3 regions of the Paenibacillus sp. V4I5 genome follow, and region 2 is predicted to be linked to each of the others. Evidence: riboswitches for the same ligand, from Rfam matches in the RefSeq annotation. Region 2 holds a riboswitch; each other region holds the start of a gene.
What was found. A riboswitch is a leader RNA that binds a small molecule or an ion and turns the genes downstream of it on or off. The one in region 2 is predicted to bind cobalamin.

Region 1 (7,936 bases), 4.6 Mb from region 2:
AAGCCCATATGGATGTGAAAGGGAAGCTGATGATACCGATACATTGGGGAGCATTCACGCTGGCCTTACATGACTGGACAGATCCGGTAGAGCGTGCTACAAGGGCAGCGCATGCTAGTAAAGTGTCAATTGTCACACCGAAAATAGGTCAAACTGTTATTGTGAATGCCGCGGATTATCCGATAGAAACTTGGTGGAAGTAGAGGATTCAATGCCAACAATACGACAGGAGTTACTTATTCATGCACCTATTGAAGTGTGTTTTGATTTGGCAAGGAGTATAGATATCCATGCAGAATCAACCTCTCATACGAAGGAACGAGCGATAGCAGGCAGGATACAGGGGTTGATTGAGCATGGAGAAACAGTGACTTGGGAAGCTTATCATTTAGGTATTAAGCAGCAATTGACTGCCCAGATTACAGAGATGGTGAAGCCGTATTACTTTGTAGATGAAATGGTTAGAGGGGCGTTCAAGCGATTTCGTCATACACATGAATTTGTACCTGTAGAGCAAGGCACTTTGATGGTGGATACGTTTGATTACACTTCACCTCTTGGAGGATTGGGGAGGCTTGCCGATCACTTGTTTTTAGCAAAATATATGACTCGATTTCTTGAAAAGCGCAATAACTACGTGAAGAAGATTGCCGAAGAGACTGCGAACTCTGCAAGCTCTGCAAGGTAAGAACTGGATACTAAAGCGGCCACATGGTATTATGGATAAGGCTGGTAGATCGAAGTGATCAGGAGAGAAGAAGAATCTATGGTTGAACAAAAAAGTGAACGGAAATTTCATTTTCTGGGTGTACTGCTTGGTATAGCGGTTGATAACTTGGGGACTTTAATATCGACTGCGTTAATTGGCGGTATATATTTTGCTAATCGCCCGGTGGATGAGCAGAATGTAAGTGTTATATATTCGAATGTAGGCCTATTACTTTTGCTTTTGGTAGTTGGTTTGTTCTGGTCGTTTCTTGGCGGATACATCGCCGCAAAGGTTGCGAAGCGCGCCGAATATTTCAATGCAGCCATTATTGGTGTCATCGGCGCTGCAATCGGATTTGATTCCATGTTAACCAATGATAGCATTCCGTTATGGTACGAATTGATTGGTTTTGTCGTCATCGTACCGGTTTCACTATTCGGCGGTTTCGTGGCCTTGAAGAGGAAAAAAGCCCCATTAAAATGAATGTTGGATCGTAAAAAAAGAGACTCGGTGATGTTGATCACCGGGTCTCTTGGCGTTATAAGCACACTTAACTTGTTGTAGTTTGCATGTGAGCGAGCATGGTTGCCTTCACCTTGTCGATCGATTCTTGTAAATTCATATTCTCAAAAACATACTCACAATCCTTGCGGTAGGAGACTTCCTCTATGTAGTGGTTCATGTAGTGGTCAATGACGTCAGTAGGCGTATTTCGAGCAAGCATGCGTTCCATGATCGTTTGTTTGTTGACATAGATGAACAAGCGGATAGCTCTATCTCCAAATGTATACTTGAAACGATTAGCTGCATAACGATTCACAATGACATAGATAAGTCCGTCTTTGCGAAGCGCTTCATCGATGTCCGCTTTCTTGATCCCATAGAAATTCCCGTCAATTTCAACAGTTTGAAAAAATTCACCTGCAATGTCACTATCGATGAACACTTTGCGTGAGATGAAATTATAATCCTTCCCGTTGATTTCTTTGGGTCTAGGTATTCGAGTTGTGTAGGAGACGACAGATGAGAAACCAAGCTCTTTGGCAATGTGATGGGCAATTGTTTTACGACCAGAACCGCTAGTGCCAGTAAAGACAAACACCAATCCATTCGTTTCATGACTGCTCATATCAATTCCTCCTTCATAGAATGAAAGCGATATCTTGATAGATTCATTATAGTACGAAAATTCTGAAAATTAAAGAAATACTTTCTCGTTTTGATAGGAATCAAAGGGTTAAAATACGCTATAATAGATAGCATCACATCGTTTAAATGGAAAGGGATCTAACTATGCCTAAATATGCGAGTTTGAGTGCGGAAGCAACGGAATTTTTACGTCAAAAAACCGGAACCAATCACTTAGAGTGCTATACCTATATTGACCCGGAGCGTGGGGAGGATAGTTTTTTTATTGTTAAAACGATCAACAAGGTCATTCATGTTTCTTTTGCCGAGATGACCTTTGAACCAAGCAGTTACCAGAGTTTGATGGAAGGACTCTACCAGGCCATCTATGAATAAATACGTGACAACCCAATCGATAGATGGTTAGGATGATCGTAATTGCATATCAAAGGAATTAGGTGCCATAGATCCATTCGGGTGTATGGTTAAAAGGGAAGACCGGTGAAATACCGGCACGGACCCGCCACTGTAAAAATCGCCGTTTATTACGGAAACTGCTTGCAACATGCCACTGGGTAACAACCTGGGAAGGTGCAAGGGGATGATTAAGTCAGGAGACCTGCCTAATTCAACAACACAATTACCCTACGTGGAATTAGGGAGTGTTAGAGAGCGGTTACTTCTGGTTTTATTAACTGTAGTAATTTACCAAGCGTTTCTAACATGACTTATGTTAGGGATGCTTTTTTTGTTTGTGTAATTACGGGGAAGGGTGATGCAAATTGTCAGGAAAATTGCTCATTATTGGCTTTGGGCCGGGGAGTTTTGAACATATTACGAAGCGTGCAAGGGAAGCGATTCAGGAAAGTGAAGTTATCATCGGATATAACACCTATGTGGATCTTATCTCAGGTCTGTTAACCGAACAGCAAGTAGTTCGAACAGGCATGACGGAAGAAGTGAGTCGTGCGCAAGAGGCTGTGCGGCAAGCCAAGCAGGGGAAGAAGGTTGCCGTTATTTCCAGTGGAGATGCCGGGGTATATGGGATGGCCGGTCTTGTCTATGAGGTATTGATGGAACAAGGCTGGACCCGTGAGGATGGCGTTCAAGTAGAAGTGATTCCTGGCATTTCAGCTGTTCATTCGGCTGGATCTCTGCTAGGCGCTCCAATTATGCATGATTCTTGCACGATTAGCTTAAGTGATCATCTTACACCATGGGAGCTGATAGCGAAGCGGGTTGATGCAGCAGGGATGGCTGATTTCGTTATTGCCCTCTATAACCCGCGAAGCGGTAGACGGACCAGACAAATCGTTGAGACTCAGCGCATTCTCCTTAAGTATCGTTCTCCTTTAACACCTGTTGGGATTGTCAAAAGCGCGTATCGAGATCGCGAGCATGTTGTTGTGACGACATTGGCTGATATGCTGAATCATGATATTGGCATGTTAACGACCATTATTATTGGTAATTCCGCAACCAAGCTGTATGACGGTCTCATGATTACACCGCGCGGTTATCAGCGGAAATACACATTAGGGGCCGAAACACAGCCGCTTAAACCACATCAAAGGTTGAAATCCGAGGCTGAGCCTTGGGCTTTGGAACAATTGGATGAGCAGGATTGGGATGAATCCATGGGGGAGTTCGACGATGAAGATGAACTCTTGGATGATAAGATTACTGAAAATAGAGATCTTTCACAGCTGAAGTCATCACCGATTTTGTCACCTAGTAATTCCTTACAGCTTGCAATAGAAGCCTTGCAGCTAGTATCCAAAGGGAATGAAGAGTTGCCTTTTGAATTTGACAATAAGCTGAATGCGACCCAATCTATCTTTGAGTTTGCAGTAAGCCCCGGAATCGCGAATAAAAAGTTAACAGCAGCCCAACTGTGTGCGTTAGGCGAGATTGTTGGGGATCGTGGAGATATTGAATACTCACCGCATCATCAACTGATTGTTCGTGTGCAAACCGATAACCCTAAGCAGATTACATCCGAGCTAAGTGCACTTGGTTTATTGTTGTCTCCGATTGGCGATGTTGCGCAAATCAAAGCATGCGACTTTTGTAATTTGGAAAAAGGTGAATCTATTCCTTATGCGGAAGCCATCCATCACCGAATTGGCCATCTAGAAGTACCTAAAGAGTTGAAAATTGGGTTCAATGGGTGTGGAATGGCTTGTTATGGGGCTGTTCAGCAAGATATCGGCATCGTCTACCGTAAAGAGAAATTTGATCTATTTCTTGGCGGAAAAACGGTAGGTCGAAATGCGCATGCGGCTCAGCCCGTTGCAGAAGGAATTGACCCTGGGGAGCTTGTCGAATTAGTTGGCAGGATTGTAGAACGTTACCAAAAAGAAGGACATCCGAATGAACGGTTTCATAAATTTTTCAAGCGTGTTAAAGAAATTGAAGGCTACCGCCATCAAGAAATGGTAGGTTTCGTTATCGAAAATGCCATTTGCGGCGATTAGAATTAGGGGGAAATAAAGGATGAATGCTGTTTTATTTGTGGGTCATGGGAGTCGGGAAGAAGGCGGGAACGAGGAAGTTCGCCTCTTTGTTTCGGAAATAGCGAGTAAGATGAAAGAGCAAATTGTAGAGACCTGTTTCCTAGAATTTGTTCAACCAACGATCATGCAAGGAATTGATCGCTGTGTAGAAATAGGGGCTACTCATATCGTGGTCATTCCGATTATCTTATTTGCGGCCGGGCATGCGAAAATTCATATCCCATCTTCTATTGATGATGCGAAATTAAAATATCCTTTTGTGAAATTTACATACGGCAGACCTATTGGGGTACACGAACAAATTCTCGATATTTTATCCTCCAGGGTAGAAGATCTCGGAGTTCAAGTGAAAGAGGACTTAGGTGAAACAGCTTTACTTATTGTTGGGCGTGGAAGCAGTGATGCAGACGCGAATAGCGATCTGTTTAAAATCTCTCGCTTATTCTGGGAGAAGCTTCAGGTAAAATGGGTGGAAACAGCCTTTATTGGAGTTACAGCACCTCTGATGGATGATGGGATTGAGCGCTGTTTGCTGCTCGGTGCGAAGAAGGTAATCATTTTGCCTTATTTCCTGTTCACAGGCGTTTTGATTCAACGTATGGATCAAATGGTTCAAGGATATCGGGAGACATATCCAGATAAACAATTCCAGATGGCTCCTTATTTTGGCTTCCATCCACTGCTGCAAGAGATTCTGATTGGACGAGCGCAGGAAGCGCTTCAGGATGAAGTGAAGATGAACTGCGACATGTGCCAATATCGTCTAGAGGCGATGAAGCATATCGATCATCATCACCATCATGACGATCATCACCATCACGACCATCACGACCATGATCACAAACACGAGCATGACCACGATCACGATCATCATGACCATGTTCATGCTCATTCAAGAGGTGACAGACGATGATTCTCGTTCTTGCAGGTACGAGTGACGCTAGGGAGCTGGCGTTAGGAATTCGCGCAGAAGGATATGCTGTTCTCACAACAGTTGTGACCGAAAGCGCAGCGAAGAGCATGGAGGCGGAAGGGCTTCCAGTACTCACAGGTCGCCTGACCGCGGAAGATATGAACCAGCTAATTCAAGATAAAGGCTTACGCGTGGTTGTTGATGCGACCCATCCGTTTGCTGAGGAAGCGTCGAAGAATGCGATGGCGGCTGCTAAACTGGCTGCTGTACCTTATGTGCGTTTCGAACGTCAAAGCTTGTCCATCGAGCAGGGAACGCTCATCACGACGGTTGATGATTATAAACAGGCTGCAGAGTTAGCGGCTGAAAAGCGCGGCAGCATTATGCTGACTACCGGCAGCAAAACGTTGAAGATTTTTGCTGATCGTCTGATTGGGCTTCCCGATACGAAGCTCATTGCGCGGATGCTTCCTCGCCAAGATAATATGGAGAAATGTGAAGAACTGGGTATTGAGCAGAAAAATATTGTGGCTATGCAAGGCCCTTTTTCCAAAGAGTTAAATAAAGCTCTTTATGACCATTACAAAGTTACCTTGATGATAACGAAAGAAAGCGGGAAAGTCGGAGCGGTGGATGAGAAGCTTGAAGCAGCGCTGGAAATGGGTATTCCGAGTATTGTGATAGGCAGACCTGAACTTGAATATGGGACGCTCTATTCTGACTTTCAAGGCGTTATACAATTTATAAACGATAGCATTCATAAGGAGGGCTAAATAGGATGGATTTTCATACGGATTTTAAACCATTAACGGTACAACCACAAGAAATTGAAGAGAAAAGCTTTGAGATGATTACAGAAGAATTAGGCGAGCATACGTTTACTCCGGAGCAATATCCAGTTGTACAGCGTGTGATTCATGCTTCAGCGGATTTTGAATTAGGACGCAGTCTTGTTTTTCACCCGAGAGCAATCGAAGCAGGTATTGCAGCCATTCGGGCTGGTAAAATCGTTGTGGCTGACGTTCAGATGGTACAAGTCGGCATTAGTAAGCCGCGTATTGAGCAATTCGGCGGCGATGTCAGAGTGTATATCTCGGATAAGGATGTCATGGAGGAAGCCAAGCGTCTGAACACGACACGGGCGATTATTTCAATTCGCAAAGCGATTAAGGAAGCAGATGGAGCTATTTATGCCATCGGGAACGCACCGACAGCCCTGCTGGAGCTGATTCGACTCGTCAAAGAAGGAATTGCGAAGCCGGGGCTCATCGTCGGTGTGCCTGTTGGATTCGTTTCCGCAGCGGAATCGAAGGATGAACTAGCCAAGCTGGACATTCCGTTCATCACGAACGTTGGCCGTAAAGGCGGCAGTCCCGTTGCCGTTGCAGCAGTCAACGCGCTGTCGATTATGGCGACGCGTAAGGAGTAGCGCCGATGGTGGAAGAACCGGGCAAGCCCCTGCGCCACGGCTACACCACCGGCTCCTGCGCAACCGCAGGAGCCAAAGCAGCACTAGTGGCGCTCATCGAGCAAGCGCCACAAACGCACGTGCATATCCGTATCCCGATCGGGGAGACGGTTGAATTTGCCCTGCACAGCTGCACGTTCACACAGCTGTGGGGCGAAGCCGCCGTCATTAAGGACGGCGGCGATGATCCCGATGCGACGCACGGTGCGGAGATCATCGTGCGCGTAAGCTTCCGTGCCGAGCCTGGCGTCGGCATCGATGGCGGCATTGGCGTCGGGCGCGTGACGAAGCCCGGCCTGCCGGTTGAGATCGGTCAAGCGGCGATCAACCCGGTCCCGCGGAAAATGATCCGCGAAACCGTGCAGGAAGTGCTTGACCATTACGAGATCGCGCACGGTGTAGACGTGCTCGTATCTGTGCCCGCCGGCGAAGAAATCGCCAAGAAGACGCTGAACGGGCGTCTTGGCATCCTCGGCGGCATCTCGATTCTCGGTACCCGTGGCACGGTGGTGCCATTCTCGAGTGCGGCCTACAAGGCCAGTGTTGCACAGGCGATTCGCGTAGCCGTGAAATGCGGCTGCAAGCATCTCGTGCTCTCGACCGGCGGCCGGACGGAAGTATTCGGGATTAGCATGTATCCCGAGCTTCCGGAGGAGGCATTTATCGAGATGGGCGATTTCGTGGGGTTTGCTCTGATACAAGCCCAAAGACAAGGCATTCGTAAGGTGACGTTGGTGGGCATGATGGGCAAGTTCTCTAAGGTGGCACAAGGTGTGATGATGGTGCATTCGAAGAGCGCTCCGGTTGATTTTGGGTTTCTTGCGCAGGTCGCGATCGAATCGGAAGCGTCCGATGCGCTTGTTGAAGAAATCAGAGGTGCCAACACAGCTTCACAGGTTGGAGATTTAATGGCTTCTACGGGGAAATTGCGATATTTTGAGCGGCTATGTGAGCGCTGCAACTTAGCTGGACTAGAAGAGGTTGCGAGAGACGGGTTTGATTTCATAGAAACAGTGATCATTTCGATGAAAGCCGAACTCTTAGGGAAATCGGCGATGGTGAAGCGAAGCGAGAATGGAGAGTTGACATACGAATGAGTAGAAGCGTGAAAGTGATAGGTATCGGCGATAACGGACAAGGGAGCCTGCTCCCTTTATATATCAACTGGATTAATGAAAGTGAATTGCTTGTTGGCGGAGAGC
Region 2 (7,936 bases):
AGTGCGGTTTTGCAGTTATCATGCTGCTGTTTTCTTATCTAACGCATCCACCCGTCCAGGTGCTTATAGCGTTATGGATGACTCTATGGACGGTTGGCTACGCTCGCGTTCCGATCAAATATTATGTAACTGTCATCGGTGCTGCATGCCTTTTTTTTGTGGGGAGTGTACCCGCATTAGTCGTAGAGATCCGTCCTCTGCCAGAAGCCATGCCTGATATTCATGAGGTGGCGGCCTTTATATTCATGGACTGGAAATTGTCCGTTACTTCAACAGGTCTTTTGCTAATTGGAAAATTATTCATTCGTATTATAGCGAGCTTAAGTTGCGTGTCCTTTATTATGTTCAGCACTCCTTTTTCTGAATTGCTGCAAGTCTTACAAAAAGTTCGTGTTCCCAAGCTGGTTCTGGAAATTATGCTTATTATGTATCGGTTTCTGTTCATCCTATTTGAAATAGCCAATAACATGTATCTAGCTCAGCAATCAAGAGGCGGTCAGACCGGTTTCCAAAATAGATTAAAGGATACAGCCATTATAATTGTTCAAATGTTTATCAAAACGATGCAGCGGTATAAATCATTGTCAAATGGCCTTGTCTCCCGAGGTTTTACGGATGACATTCATATGGTGCCTTACCGAGCTAATCCTGTACCTTTTCGATATAAATTGGAAAGTTATGTAGGGTTCACACTCTTACTGCTGCTCGAAATTTGGCTGCATTGAAATTGGAGGAGTACCGATGAGCACGATTTTAGAAACCTTAGAAGTAAGTTTCAGCTATCCCTCTTCACAGACCATGGCTTTAAACAAATTAAAGCTCCGCATCCCCGAGGGAAAAAAAACGGCCATTTGCGGTCATAACGGTTCTGGCAAATCGACTTTATTTCTTCATGCTATTGGCATTCATTCACCTTCATCGGGTCAAGTTTTATGGAAGAACGAACCTTTAACTTACACTCGCAAAGAACTCAAACAATTACGTCAAGATGTTGGACTTGTGTTTCAAGACCCTGAACAGCAGCTCATTTTGAATACTCCTTATGAGGATGTCACCTACGGACTGCGGAATGCTGCCATTCCTGAACTTGAGATTACTCGCCGAGCAGAAGCTATATTACAAACGATGGGACTCGAACACTTAGCGCACACACCCATTCACCACTTGAGCCTCGGTCAAAAGAAACGAGTAGCCCTAGCCGGTGTGCTGGTGCTTGAACCAAAGCTTCTACTTCTTGATGAACCAACGGCCTATCTAGATCGTATATCGGAGCAACAGTTAGTCGAGGAGATCAACCGTATACATAGCCGCGGAATCACGTTAGTCATGGCTACCCATGATATGAACCTAGCCTATTCATGGGCTGATTGGATTCTGGTGATGGATCAAGGACAGTGCGTCATGGAAGGCACACCAGATGAAATATTCAAAGATAGCAAGGCTATTAAAGACCTTGGTCTTGATAGGCCAATGCTGCTAGATTTGTGGGAAGCATTGCCTGAAGCTAACCGTCAGGGCGTATCCGCACCCAAGAATGTGCGTGATTTTACAACATTATTACAAAAAGTCCATTTATAATTATCATCAACGAATATATATAAAGTTAAAAGTGGCTGTCCCAACATTGATAAAATAGTTAGAGGGACAGCTTCTTCATGTATACATGCGTGCATCCATCTATCAATGGTAGGCCCTCTCGTTCCGTTCATTCAATGCTTAGCTCTTTTCATCCACTTTAGTGGCCTGCCGTTCCATTATGAACAAGTATGACGAATAAGCGCGGAAAACGCGCTTATTCTGGAGGCACGAATAGGTAAGGAGTAAGCTTTATTTACCTCTTACCTATAACATATAAATTCTGACCAAAAAGGACCTCCCCCTATTACGGAAGTCCTTATGGTTACGTGCTTTAAGGAAGATATCCCTCTTTTTAAACTTTCATTCATTGATTATTTGCTTTGTATGCGACTAATGCCCTTATTTCCTTTTCCGGTTGGCACAAAGCTTTCCTCAAAGCTATAAATCATATGTTCTTCGAGTGGTTTCCCCTCTAGTAAATGCTCTCTAACAAGCCTTCTCCCAGTCTCTGGTGTCATTTCCTTGTACCAAATCCCTTGCGGATACACCGTGACAACACCTGCATCCTGACAGCGGCCATTACATCTAGTCCGAGTTGTATGTATAAGATGCTCGGCTCCGTGCTTCGAAATTTCATCTCGGATGGCTAGCGTTGTTTCATCTCCTGAATGTTTCAGGCAAGATCCCCCGTTACAGATAAGTACATGATGTTGGACTGTTGATAGATCCCACGTACTCATAAGAACACCTCCCTATCTCCCGTAGGTATATAACTGTGCTGCTGAAATAGGCAGGTCTCCTGGCTTCAGGATCTTCATCATACGTCAGCCTTCCCAATCGGTCGATCAGTGGCATAGAGACGTTGACTCCTCTGTTACAGTGGCGGGACCGCGTCGGCTTCTAACCGATCTTCCCTTTTAAGCTTACCCTACGCTTTGAAAGCGGAATGTAAGCACCTATTTCGAATATGAAATTGTACCCGAGTTTATTGAAATCTTTTAAACTCAATCATCATCTTACCTCATAGTCTACTTACAGACAAGGAAAAAGCCCCCACCAAATGGTAGGGACTACATCGGAAGCTGTATTCACGAATTCAAATCATTAACTTAAACGGAAGGCCGATTCGGCTGGTGATGTCCGGGCTCTGTTGAATCCAGGTTGGACTGTATACGAGAAGATTGCTTCGAATGATCGATTGTGCTTTGTGTCCTTTGTTCCATACTTTTCTTTTTGCTCATGATGGGGTTAATCCTCCTGTAAGTTGAAATAATGATCACTTGATTAGTATGGAGAGATACCGCCTCTAATATGCTGTTTATAATACCCATAAAGAACGAAGGAAAAGAAAAGCAAAAGCCTGCAAGGAAATCTCCCTGCAGGCTCTTGGTGGTGCCATTAGACATTAGTGCTTGTTGTTCGGCATATTACTTTCCGGACGTCCGTCCCCTTGTGTCTTGAGATTCTTCTTGGCTTTTCTCTGCTTTTCGTGCAGCTTGCTAATGAAATGACTATCCATGAGCATTCGCCTCCTGAAGAAAGAATGGCACTACCTCTTTAGAATGTCACACGAGGTCTAAATTTAAACGCATGGCAAGATTAAGAATCGCGCCTCTTGCTTCTGCATCTGTTTTGACTTTTTCGTACAATTCCTCAAAATTAGTGCGGTTTTGAATAAATTCCGGTTCGGTTTTGATAGCTGTTTGTGTCCAGTTGATCAAGACATTCTCGGCTTGGGTAAGTTCATTGTAAGCACGATGCAAGCCGACACGCTCAATAATTTCTTCCATCTCTGCTTGCCCAACTTCTTTCCCTTCCTCTTTTAATTCCGCAATCCGTTTATCCGCTTGGTTACTAATTTGCAGGAAATGCTCTCTTGAGGCTAGATAATCAATTTGTGCTTTAGAGTGTTTCTTTTTCATTGTCATCACCTTTGTCATTTAGTAAGTAAGAATTGGGTTTATTGTATCAGGCCTGTCCATAAAACACAAAATCCGTCCGGTTGACTGCGCCCATCCACTTTTGGACAGACATTATATACCTTGAGTTTGCATACCTTTTATCATCATGCTCTCTTTATAAGGAAAGGAAGGAACGTCTATGTGCGGAATAACGGGTTGGATAGATTGGCGGAAAGACTTGACCGGGTACCCGTCCATTCTAGAAAATATGACGGAAACGCTCCATTTGCGTGGACCTGATGCTTCTGGTACTTGGATTTCACAGCATTGTGCCCTCGGCCATCGGCGTCTTAGTGTAATGGATCCGGAAAACGGCGCTCAGCCCATGGTACGGAAACAAGGAGACTACACGTATACGATCGTATATAATGGCGAACTCTATAACGCACCTGAACTCAAAAAGGAGCTCGAACTTCGTGGACATCATTTCCGCACGACCTGTGATACAGAGGTGCTGCTTGTTGCCTTTATTGAGTGGGGAAGAGCTTGTGTAGATCGACTTAATGGCATTTTCGCTTTCGCGGCCTGGAATGATCAAGAACAATCCCTTTATTTGGTCAGAGATCGGCTTGGCGTAAAGCCGCTTTTTTATTCTCATCAAAATAGTGTGCTTCTATTCGGTTCTGAGCCGAAGGCCATACTCGCACACCCCGACTTCGAAGCAGAGGTTGGTGCGGAAGGCTTGGCCGAAATCTTCGCAGTAGGTCCTGCTCGCACACCTGGTCATGGGATTTATCGCAACATGTCAGAGCTCAAACCAGGACAATGCGCTGTATTTGACCGCAACGGCTTATCCATTCGTACGTATTGGAAGCTCGAAAGCCACCAGCACTCCGACGATATCGCTGCTACGGCATTGCAAGTTCAACAACTACTTAGAGACACATCCCAGCGTCAACTTGTGTCTGATGTACCCATCTGTACTCTTCTATCGGGTGGTCTTGACTCTAGTGCGCTTACTGCACTTGCCTCTGCTCATTACAAGAATAGCGGGCAAGGCGCTCTGCATACCTTTTCCGTTGATTACAAAGATAATGACAAGCATTTTAAAGCAAACATATTCCAGCCAAATTCCGACGCACCTTGGATTAAACGGATGACGGAGCATCTAGGAACCGAGCATCATTATATTGAATTCGACACACCCGAGCTTGTGGAATCACTGAAAACAGCGGTATTTGCCCGCGATACACCAGGGATGGCTGATGTCGATGGGTCTCTTTATTTATTTTGCCGTGAGATCAAAAAAGAAGCGACGGTTGCCATATCCGGCGAAGCTGCTGACGAAATATTCGGTGGATACCCTTGGTTCCACAATGAAGAAGCTTTGGCTGCGGGCACGTTCCCTTGGTCTTTAAAACTGAACAATCGAGTCGACCTGCTTGCTCCCGATTTTGTAGATTGGATCAAACCAGTCGAGTATGTCAGTAATCGATACCAGCAAGCGCTCAGCGAAGTGCCGCGGTTAGCTGGGGAAACGCAGCAGCAGAACCGCATGCGAGAAATGTCTTACTTAAACATTACCCGCTTCATGCCGACACTTCTAGATCGAAAGGATCGAATGAGTATGGCCGTCGGACTTGAAGTTCGCGTCCCCTTCTGCGATCACCGTCTTGTCGAGTATGTCTGGAATATTCCCTGGGAAATCAAAACATCGGGTGATCGGGAGAAAGGTATTTTGCGCAAAGCGCTCCAAGGTGTTCTTCCTGACGATGTGCTAACTCGCAAGAAAAGTCCTTACCCAAAGACACACAATCCTAATTATTTAGCAGCGGTGAGAAAATGGGTGTTGGAAATTCTGGATGACCCTAGCTCACCCTTACTTCCCTTCATTGATGTTAAGAAAATCCGCGCACTTGCCAGTTCAGAGTCGAATGATTTCGATCTCCCTTGGTTTGGTCAGTTGATGACAGGCCCTCAACTATTTGCCTATTTGGCACAAGTGGATACCTGGTTACGTTCCTATAAAATTTCCATCCGATAAAAAAAAACCTGCTACCCACCAATGAAGTGGAAGCAGGTTTTCTTCATGCTATTACCCGTTCTGATCAGGAAGTCTATCCAAGAACATACGCAAAGCTTTGGCTCGATGGCTCATCTCATTCTTCTCTTCCATCGTTAATTCAGCCATCGTTCTCCCAAGAGCAGGGATATAAAATAAGGGATCATAGCCGAAGCCGCTTTCGCCACGTTCTTCCCCAATAATATACCCATGGCAAGAGTCCTCCGCTTCAATCACTTCATTCGCTACAGGATCGATGAGTGTAAGCGCACAGACAAAGGAAGCTTCGCTCAAAAGCTTTGGGTGCTCTGCGTCAGCAGGTAATCCGTCTACAGAATCTACCTCGCTTAATGCTTGCAGCAGCTTAGCATTATTGTCCGCATCTGTAGCGTTCTCTCCAGCGTACCTGGCTGAATAAACACCCGGTTCACCGTTTAAAGCCGCTACACACAGCCCAGAGTCATCGGCAAGGACCGGCACATGAAGATGTGCCGAAATAATCTGCGCTTTAATCCGTGCATTTTCTGAAAACGTCGTTCCGCTCTCCACGATTTCCGGAAGATCGGTATAATCCGTTAAGCAGCGAACTTTGTAGCCTTTTGCGCCAAAAAGCTTCTCAAACTCTTTTACTTTGCCCTCATTACGCGTTGCAATGACAACGAAATTACTTTGTAGCAGCATGATGTACACCTCGAATGCGATCAGCGATCGGGCCTAATACTTTAGACTGCTCTTCAATCATCGTATGGATGCCTGTTTCAGCAAGAGCAAGCAGTTCATCCAGTTCCTTACGGGAAAAAGGAGCATCCTCGCCCGTTCCTTGAATTTCTACGAATTGACCCTGCCCCGTCATCACGACGTTCATATCTACTTTAGCGTGTGAATCCTCTTCATAATTCAGATCCAGCCGCGGTGTTTGGCCGATAACACCAACACTCACAGAAGCCAGAAAGTCGTTAATCGGGAACTTGGCTAATTTTTTGTCTGTCGCCAGCTTATCGATGGCAAATGCCATAGCAACAAAAGCACCGGTAATTGACGTTGTACGAGTACCGCCATCCGCTTGAATAACATCGCAATCCAGCGTGATGGATCTTTCGCCTAAAGCTTCCAAATTCACCACGGAACGAAGCGCACGGCCAATAAGACGCTGAATCTCCATGGTACGTCCACCAAGCTTACCTTTGGCAGCTTCACGCTGATTTCTAACCTGCGTAGCTCGAGGCAGCATCGAATATTCGGCTGTTACCCATCCTTTCCCTTGACCTTTCATAAAAGGTGGGACGCGCTCTTCAATTGTCGCTGTACAAATCACTTTGGTATCCCCGACCTCAATAAGCACCGAGCCTTCCGCGTGTTTTATATAATGAGGGGTTATTTTCATAGGTCGCAGTTCTTGATTCGTTCTTCCGCCAATTCTCATAAATGTTGTTCTCCTCCTGTTGCTTCCATCAGAAGCTTTGTTCCTACGCCCCATTGTAACAAAGTAGTCAGCGAAAAGCATCCTAAGTCAAAAACAATGATGCCGAACATTGATTATAATGCTGAGAAAACCCCTATGCAAGCGACTTGTCAGAGACAGCGCCTTGCATAGAGGTCGTTAGAACCGGGCAAGCTTTTTAAAGCTTAGCCGGATTAATATGAGTTGTTTTAGTTACAGGTTTCACAGCGCCATCCACTTTAATTTGGACTTGCTTAAAGCTTGTGTTCTCAGTCAATGAAAGAATAACAGATTGCATAGCTTCAGCGGATGCTTTCTGATCAGCGCCAAGGAATTTATTGGAGAAGTCAACGGTTATAACACCATCCGATGGCTTAATGCTCTTCACTTCCGTTGTAGCATTCAGAACAGCAGCCAGACCCTTCTTCTGATCAGGACCTTTGATCAACTGTTCGACAACCGCTTTCGCGACATCATCCGTCCTTTTGACGAGCCTTGTAACAGGTACATAATATTTGTAATTTTGATCATTTTGATTCAAGAAATAGAGTGTAACCGGTGTGGATTGACCAAATTCAGCATCCTCAGCCTTCTCGATGTTGATCCCCATAGAGCGTGCAAGCGGTGTATCCAGCGGTGTCTTCCCTTTCGGCATCTCTTTCAGATCTTTTCCATCTACGCGCAGCTGTACTTTCTCTACGGTTGGGAAGCTCGTCAGATTCCAAGTGATAGCCTCCAAAATCTTTCTCTCATTCGGTCCATCGTAATTGAGAAACTCCTTAGAGAAATCAACTATGGCACGCTTGTCTGATGTAACATTCAAACTAACAACCTTCGTACCTTTAGGCAGCAGCGCTTGGAAACCCGATGGAAGCAAACTTGCAACCGGACCTCCGTCCACCATGTACTCGAGAGTCGTTTTGGCAACAGAAACCGTTTTTGGTAATCCAAGAC
Region 3 (7,936 bases), 3.0 Mb from region 2:
ATTTGCTTGTCGAAATTGAGGGCAGTTCCCTCAAACAAGTCGCTTCTTTCGTGTCCAACAAGCTTTCGCCGATTGATCGCGTGCTTTCAACAAAGACGAATTTTATATTAAAAAAATACAAACAAGACGGCATTATATTCGAGGATCAGGAAGACGATCACCGGATGCTCGTTTCGCCGTAAAGAAGAGGGAACGCCATGATCAAAGATGAGATAACGATCCAGCAGAACAAAGTAAAATCGATGCAGGACTACCTCGCTCCTGCCGTACGTGAAATGAAGCCTTCAGGTATTCGGAAGTTTTTTGATTTGGTTAGTAACAGCAAGGAAGATATTATTTCTCTTGGTGTAGGGGAACCGGATTTCTCAACACCTTGGCATGTTCGTGAAGCAGCTGTTCATTCCTTGGAACGCGGTAGAACGAAATACACGCCAAACTCAGGTATTCCTGAGCTTCGTGAAGCGATTGCCGATTACCTTCATACGTCCTTTAAAGTGAAATATGAGCCATCGAATGAAGTCCTTGTTACGGTTGGCGGCAGTGAAGCGATTGACTTAGCTCTCCGAGCTTTGATAACGCCGGGCGACGAGATTCTTATACCGGAACCTTGTTATATTTCGTATTCCCCAATCACGAGCATAAGCGGCGGCGTAGCTGTTGGGATCGAGACCTTCGCGAAGGACCAGTTCAAGCTGACTGAGAAAGCGCTTCGCGATGCGATTACGCCACGCTCCAAAATATTAATTCTCTGCTATCCTAGCAATCCAACAGGCGGTATTATGACCTATGAGGATTGGCTTCCGATAGCCAAAGTCATTGAAGAGAACGATCTTATTGTCATTTCCGATGAAATATATGCAGAGCTGACTTATGGTCAGAAGCACGTGAGCTTCGCAGCAATTCCTGGCATGAAAGACCGGACAATCTTGGTTAGCGGTTTCTCCAAAGCTTTTGCCATGACAGGCTGGCGGATGGGATATGCCTGCGGTCACCAGGAGCTGATTTCCGCGATGACCAAAATTCATCAATATACTGTGATGTGCGCACCCGTCATGGGGCAGGTAGCCGCTCACGAGGCGTTGACGAATGGCTTGGAAGAGAAGGATCGGATGATCGAGTCCTATAACCAGCGCAGACGTCTGATCGTAAAAGGGTTCCGAGATATTGGTCTCGAATGCCATGAGCCGCAAGGCGCTTTCTATGCATTTCCAAGTATTGTTGCTACAGGATTAACATCAGAAGAGTTTGCACAGCGGCTTTTATTTGAGTCAAAGGTTGCTGCCGTGCCTGGAGATGTGTTTGGTTTAGGTGGAGAAGGCTTCTTACGTTGTTCATACGCCTATAGTGTTTCTCAACTAAATGAAGCATTAGAGAGAATTGGAAATTTTATGAGAAAACTGTAATGAATAACGTAAATAAATATGTTCATTATTGATGAAAACTGGTATTCTTATAGTAAGGAGGGATGAGCATGGCTTTTATGGAATATCAACTATCAACCTATCAAAAACATTTTCAAATTCGTGAACAGGATTTCGGACAAAGTTGGTTGACCAAGCGTGCAAAGAAGCAAAACTCCCTTACCTTATTAGAAGAAGAGATTCATTCTCTACGACGCAGGTTAGAAAAGATGGTTTTTGATGGCGAAGAAATGACATCGGATTCCGTCGTTGAATTGAGCACAATCCTAGACCAAAAAATAAATGAATATATGCATAATGGGAAAAAAAGTCGGTGAAAACCGACTTTTCTCGCGACTATCGATGGATGCAGATAACAAACGGAGGTACGCTTACAACATGAAAGTGAAATGGCTGTTAGTTATGATGATGGGGCTTATGGTGATTCTAACGGGTTGCGGCGGGCCGAAGCCGGATGTATCTATATTTATAATGGGCTCTAATGGTTTTCCAAGTGAAGCGGGGGACAAGCTGGAGAGTTCCTTGAAGTCCAAGGTGGGCGAAGTTCCTACAGTCAAAATTAATACGTCGCCTATATTCTCGATGGAAAAAATGATTGTAGAGCTGGCTGCAGGAGGCAATGGCATCTTCATTCTTGCGGAAGATCAATTCAAATCACTTAGTAATCAAGCGGGTTTCGTTTCTTTGGATGATACGATCAATCCGGAAGATTATCCGGATGGTGTTATTCAAATAGCTGAAGAAGGCAAGCCTGCAGAAAAGCATCTTTATGGTATTCCTCTTGCAGGAAACAAATGGATGAAAGAACAAGGTTTTGAAGGAAAAGGCTTGGTGGCTTTTATTCCTCAAAATGCTCCAAAGTTGAACGAGTCGAAACAAGTGCTCAAAGTAATTGCACAAAAGTAACAAGAAGTCTATAATCGACAAATAGATTGATAGTAAAATATGCAGCCATAGGTGTTGGTTAAGCTCATTAAGAAGAGATTGCCACTTAAAAGGGAAGCCGGTTAAAGTCCGGCACGGTCCCGCCACTGTAATCCAGGCATGAGTTGCCGGGAGAGTCAGGATACCTGCCCATGGTGCCGTTTACGACATCCTTCGAGGAAAAGGATCGCGTTAAATCAGGAAGCAACCTTAGGGTTGCTGAGCACCGCGATTTATCGTCCCCTTTGTTCCTTCGAGAACAAAGGGGCTTTTTTGTTAGGGTCAATCGAAATAAATAGTTCAGAAAGAGGTTTTGTCAGATGAAAAGGAATTCAGTAAAAAAAGCACTTATTCTTACGTTAGCTCTAGTAACAGCAATCAGTCTCGCAGCTTGCGGCAAAAAGGAAACGGAAATGTCTGATCCATCTAAGCTTGGCGGGGAGGGAACGAAAGCTCCTGCTGCAACTTCGGCACCAGCAGCAGCCAAAAAGACGGTCTATCCATTGAAGATAAAGGATGCTACGGGTAAGGAGTTTACTTTTGATAAGGCGCCTGAACGTATTGCATCCGTGTCTCCGGCAGAGACTGAAGCCCTTTTTGCAATTGGGCTTGAGGCTAATATTGTTGGTGTATCTGATTTCGATGATTATCCAGAAGCGGCCAAAACGAAACCGAAGCTTGGCAGTATAACGAAGCCTAACCAAGAAGCAGTTATTGCAGCCAATGCGAATGTCTTGTTCACAGGAGTTTCAATGAAACCCGATACGGTAGAAAAGTTGCGCGCTTTAAATATTAACGTGTTTAAAGTGGAGCCGAAAACCTTGGATGATGCCATTGCGAACATTCAAACCTACGGATTGATTACAGATCATCAGGAGCAAGCGGAAAAAGTGGTTGCTAAGATGAAATCGGATCGTCAAAAGGTTGTTAATGCAGTGAAAGACGTCAAGCAAGAGAACAAGAAAAAGGTATACATTGAATTTGCCCCGGGATGGACAGTGGGCAGTGGCGAATACATGGATGAATTGATCAAGCTTTCTGGCGGGATTAACGTCGCAGGAGACGGAAAAGGCTGGTATCAAATCAGCGAAGAGAAAATCATTCAACAAAACCCAGGTGTAATTTTGTTCGCCAATGGGGTCGTCGATAGTAAAAGCAAGAAACCACTTGATGAAATTATCCGTACGCGAAGCGGTTGGGATGCCATTGATGCCGTGAAGAACAAACAGGTGATTGGCCTCGACCAGAACATGTTGAGCCGTCCAGGTCCAAGACTGACCGATGGATTGCTTGAAATGGCGAAAGGCATTTATCCCGAACTGGTGAAATAAAATGAAAAGAAAATTAATGCTATGGGGAGGAGTAGGGGTTATACTCCTTCTTCTTTCTATTATGGCGAGCTTGTCGCTGGGAACCGCTAATCTCCCGGTTTTGCAAATTGCCAGTATTCTCGCCAAGCACATTCCTTGGCTGGGAGATCACATCGATGCAACCTGGCCGCAGTCGTCGGAACAAATCATTAATAAAGTGCGATTTCCCCGTGTATTACTGGGGATTCTTGTAGGGGCCTCACTTTCCATTGCAGGGGCAGCTTTTCAAGGTGTGCTGCGTAATCCACTTGCTGATCCTTATGCACTCGGTGTATCCTCGGGTGCTTCTGTTGGAGCCGCATTTTTAATCTATTTTGGACTGCAAGTAGCGTGGTTTGGGCAGTGGTCGATTCCTATTGTTGCCTTTGTGACGGGACTTATTTCTTTATTTCTGGTTCTTAAGCTTGCCCAGATCGAAGGGAAGCTGAAGATGGAGACGCTTATTTTATCAGGCGTGGTCATGCAGGCCTTTCTAGGGGCAATCGTATCATTCATGGTGTCTATTTCCAATCAAGTCATTAATGAAATTATTTTCTGGCTAATGGGCAGCTTGGCCATGCGAGGTTGGTCGTATACCTATATCATCTCACCCTATTTAATTATCGGTTTTGTCGTGCTGCTTAGCTATGCAAGGTCGTTAAATTTACTGGCTCTTGGTGAGCGGCAGGCGTCACATCTTGGTGTGAATGTGGAGCGGACGAAGCTGATTGTGCTTATAGTAGCAACTTTCATAACGGCTGCAGCGGTATCTGTTGCTGGTGTTATTGGCTTTGTAGGACTCATCGTACCGCATTTGGTGCGACTATTGGTAGGTCCGGATTATCGGTTGATTATTCCTTTATCCGCCATTGGCGGGGGGATTTATGTCCTCTGGGCAGATACACTTGCCCGTACCCTGCTGAGTCCAACTGAAATTCCACTTGGGGTCATCACGGCATTTCTGGGCGCACCATTTTTTGCTTATTTGCTCCACAAGGATAAGAAAACGTTAAGAGGTTGATCAAGATGATTAAAGTGGAGCACCTTTCCCAAAGCTTTAAGGAACAGCAAGTGCTTGAGAACATCAGCTTTGAGATCAAGCAGGGTGAATTTTTTGGTATTATTGGGCCAAACGGCAGCGGTAAGTCAACGTTACTTCGTCTAATATCAGGGATTGATCCTGTTAAAAACGGAAGTGTTGACCTGGGTGGCCGGTTAGTATCCTCCTATTCACGAAAAGAGCTGGCTAGATGGCTTGCTGTCCTCCAGCAGGATGCACTGCCTCCAGTAGGCTTCACGGTCCGTGAAGTGGTGGAAATGGGCCGATATCCTTTTCAGAATTGGCTTGGTGAGGAGTCTGCTGATGCAGAAGGTTTAATTGATAGGATTGTCCGGAAGCTGCACTTGGAACCGCTGATTGATCGAACAATCGAGCGCCTCAGCGGCGGTGAACGTCAGCGGGTCGCTCTTGCTAAAGTGATGGCGCAGCAGCCGCAGCTGCTTATGCTGGATGAACCAACAACGTTCTTGGATATCGGATATCAAGTACAGATGATGGACTACATCAAGGAATGGCAGCGAGAATCCGAGTTGACGGTTGTAGCTGTCCTGCATGACTTGAATTTGGCTGCACAGTACTGCACGCGATTAATGGTTATACATAATGGCGAACTTTCAGCGATAGGAACACCTGATGAAATCATTACCAGCGAATTAATCAGCGAAGTGTATGGAACTGAACCGATTGTCCTGCAACACCCCGTTAACGATGCGCCGCAAATTTTATTACAGCCAGGAAAATAGATGAGCTATCGGAGGGTCACAATCATGAATAAGATGCAAGAGATTATAGATAGCATTAAGCCTGTTTACCAAGATGTAATGAACCAAGCGAATGAGCATTTAAATCAGTTGACGAAACCACAGGGAAGCCTCGGGAAACTGGAAGATATTGCACGTCAGGTTGCCGGAATTACGGGCGAAGTGATGCCGATTTTCGATAAAAAAGCGGTCATCGTAATGGCCGGGGATCACGGCGTATGTGAAGAAGGGATTAGTGCATATCCGGCGGAAGTAACGCCTCAAATGGTGCTTAATTTCCTTTATGGCGGGGCTGCAGTCAATGTACTTGCAAGACATGCCGACGCTGAAGTTGTCTGTGTCGATATGGGGGTAAATGCTGATCTGGAGCATCCTAATCTCGTCTCTCGCAAAGTAAGAAAAGGGACGCGTAATATGTCGCGTGAAGCAGCATTAACGCTGGATGAGACTGTCCAAGCCATACAAGCTGGTATAGAAGTTGTGGACGAGTTGGTGGAAAAGGGCTACCGGCTCTTTGCTATGGGAGAGATGGGGATTGGTAATACAACGGCCAGCGCCGCGATTCTGTGTGCTTTGACGGGCTTGGATGCGAGTATAGCTGTTGGCCGCGGAACAGGCATTGACGATAGCAAATGGTTGCATAAAGTGTCCGTTGTGAATAAGGCGCTGGATGTGAATGGGCTTCGTGTGAATGAGGTGAACAGATCAAGCGCTGAGTATGCGCTCGATGTGTTAATGAAGGTCGGCGGATTGGAGATCGCCGGACTTGTTGGTGTGATTCTCGGCGCAGCGAAGAATCGCTGTCCGGTCGTCGTCGACGGATTCATCTCGTCGGCAGCTGCGCTTGTGGCGAGCCGATTAGCACCGCTAACCGCGTCCTACATGCTCGCCTCGCACTTATCGCAGGAGCAGGGGCATGCGAAGCTGCTCGAAGCGGTTGGCCTCGCAGCGATGCTGCAGATGGATATGCGGCTGGGCGAAGGAACAGGCGCGGTGCTTGTCTTTAACTTGATCGATGCCGCAGGCAAGATCATGAAAGAAATGGCGACATTCGAAAGCGCAGGCGTGTCGCGGGGTTAGCCGTATAGGGGCATGCCGTTAAAAGGTAAGCTTATACAGTAAGCATCGATAAGGAGGCGAAGGCGCCATGGCAGTTTTGGTTACGGGCGGCGCGCGCAGCGGTAAGAGTTCCTTCGCGGAGAAGCTTGCCATGCATGGCAGCGAGCGAGGGATTTATATCGCTACTTCCCACATCTACGATGAGGAAATGAAGGAGCGGGTTGAGCTGCATCAGCAGATGAGGCTTGCCTCCGGGTATCCATGGGATACCCGGGAGGAGCCTTTCCAACTGCGGGAATTACTGCTCCGTTTGCAGGAGAGCGGGGAGGATGCTGTGGTCTTGGTCGACTGTTTGACTCTTTGGCTGTCCAACTGGTTGCTCCATCATGAGGGAGAAGTAGATGCTTCTGCTCAGGTAATGAAACACATAGACGAGCTTGTAGAAGCAGTGTCCTCCTACCGTGGACACCTCATCTTGGTTACGAATGAAGTAGGTGACGGCATTGTGCCGGAATACCCGCTTGGCCGTAGTTTTCGTGATCTGGCAGGACGAATGAATCAACGACTAGCTGAGGTGTGTGAGCAGGTATTCCTTGTCACGGTGGGTATCCCCATGGAGCTAAAAAGCAGAGCTTATCGACTGGAATAGAATAAGTCTTTAGGCATGGAACGGTGATCAATATGTGGATATATTCTTGGCAGGAAATCGTTAGTATGACGGCTGCTTCCATTGCGCTGGACTGGCTGATTGGTGATCCGAAGTGGCCGACACATCCGGTTATTCTCATTGGACGCTTCATTCGCTGGGTAGAAGGCAAGTTACATAAAGGAAAAGAGACGTCGGTTAAATCATCGTCTGGATGGCTGCGAACTAAGGGTGTCATGCTTACTGTTTCTACTGTAGTGCTTAGCTTTAGCGTGATGCTGCTGCTTATTCTTGCTGCTCGCTCGATACATGAGTGGCTCGGATACTTGCTCTCTACGTGGTTCATTTCCACAACGATAGCTATTAAAGGATTAAAGGATGCCGCTTATCTAGTTTACAATCCGCTGCGTACAGGGAATCTCACAGATGCTCGCAAGTACACGGGCTACATCGTAGGCCGCGATACGGATGAGCTCGGCGAGGAAGAACTGACGCGCGCGGTCGTGGAGACCGTGGCGGAGAACATCGTCGACGCGGTCATCGCGCCCTTGTTCTATGCGCTGATCGGCGGTGCACCGCTCGCGATGCTGTACCGGGCATCGAATACGCTGGATTCGATGGTCGGTTACCGAAATGACAGATACCGTCATTTCGGCTGGGCGTCGGCCCGCTGGGACGACGTGATGAACTGGATCCCGGCTCGGCTGACCGGCCTC

Region 1: linked by a shared signal. The riboswitch ahead of cobJ (precorrin-3B C(17)-methyltransferase) and the one ahead of QFZ78_RS30950 ((2Fe-2S) ferredoxin domain-containing protein) in region 2 are both predicted to bind cobalamin.
Region 3: linked by a shared signal. The riboswitch ahead of QFZ78_RS16810 (ABC transporter substrate-binding protein) and the one ahead of QFZ78_RS30950 ((2Fe-2S) ferredoxin domain-containing protein) in region 2 are both predicted to bind cobalamin.

What each region holds. Positions count from the first base shown of each region.
Region 1 is NZ_JAUSZB010000002.1:1,679,839-1,687,774, reverse strand. Features, by position in the region: gene QFZ78_RS09825 (MBL fold metallo-hydrolase) at 1-203, shown strand, start outside; gene QFZ78_RS09820 (SRPBCC family protein) at 212-688, shown strand; gene QFZ78_RS09815 (hypothetical protein) at 767-1,192, shown strand; gene QFZ78_RS09810 (guanylate kinase) at 1,260-1,838, opposite strand; gene QFZ78_RS09805 (hypothetical protein) at 2,003-2,233, shown strand; cobalamin riboswitch at 2,277-2,478, shown strand; gene cobJ (precorrin-3B C(17)-methyltransferase) at 2,620-4,314, shown strand; gene QFZ78_RS09795 (sirohydrochlorin chelatase) at 4,334-5,266, shown strand; gene cobK (precorrin-6A reductase) at 5,263-6,039, shown strand; gene QFZ78_RS09785 (precorrin-8X methylmutase) at 6,045-6,695, shown strand; gene QFZ78_RS09780 (cobalt-precorrin-5B (C(1))-methyltransferase) at 6,701-7,831, shown strand; gene cbiE (precorrin-6y C5,15-methyltransferase (decarboxylating) subunit CbiE) at 7,828-7,936, shown strand, end outside.
Region 2 is NZ_JAUSZB010000002.1:6,303,235-6,311,170, reverse strand. Features, by position in the region: gene cbiQ (cobalt ECF transporter T component CbiQ) at 1-725, shown strand, start outside; gene QFZ78_RS30955 (energy-coupling factor ABC transporter ATP-binding protein) at 742-1,578, shown strand; gene QFZ78_RS30950 ((2Fe-2S) ferredoxin domain-containing protein) at 1,950-2,318, opposite strand; cobalamin riboswitch at 2,351-2,553, opposite strand; gene QFZ78_RS30945 (hypothetical protein) at 2,688-2,819, opposite strand; gene QFZ78_RS30940 (DUF4023 family protein) at 2,984-3,097, opposite strand; gene QFZ78_RS30935 (hypothetical protein) at 3,144-3,500, opposite strand; gene asnB (asparagine synthase (glutamine-hydrolyzing)) at 3,679-5,523, shown strand; gene QFZ78_RS30925 (XTP/dITP diphosphatase) at 5,575-6,222, opposite strand; gene rph (ribonuclease PH) at 6,206-6,964, opposite strand; gene QFZ78_RS30915 (GerMN domain-containing protein) at 7,161-7,936, opposite strand, start outside.
Region 3 is NZ_JAUSZB010000002.1:3,271,682-3,279,617, reverse strand. Features, by position in the region: gene QFZ78_RS16830 (Lrp/AsnC family transcriptional regulator) at 1-182, shown strand, start outside; gene QFZ78_RS16825 (aminotransferase class I/II-fold pyridoxal phosphate-dependent enzyme) at 198-1,403, shown strand; gene QFZ78_RS16820 (aspartyl-phosphate phosphatase Spo0E family protein) at 1,472-1,738, shown strand; gene QFZ78_RS16815 (type 2 periplasmic-binding domain-containing protein) at 1,800-2,327, shown strand; cobalamin riboswitch at 2,360-2,513, shown strand; gene QFZ78_RS16810 (ABC transporter substrate-binding protein) at 2,666-3,676, shown strand; gene QFZ78_RS16805 (FecCD family ABC transporter permease) at 3,678-4,715, shown strand; gene QFZ78_RS16800 (ABC transporter ATP-binding protein) at 4,721-5,497, shown strand; gene cobT (nicotinate-nucleotide--dimethylbenzimidazole phosphoribosyltransferase) at 5,522-6,595, shown strand; gene cobU (bifunctional adenosylcobinamide kinase/adenosylcobinamide-phosphate guanylyltransferase) at 6,663-7,223, shown strand; gene cbiB (adenosylcobinamide-phosphate synthase CbiB) at 7,256-7,936, shown strand, end outside.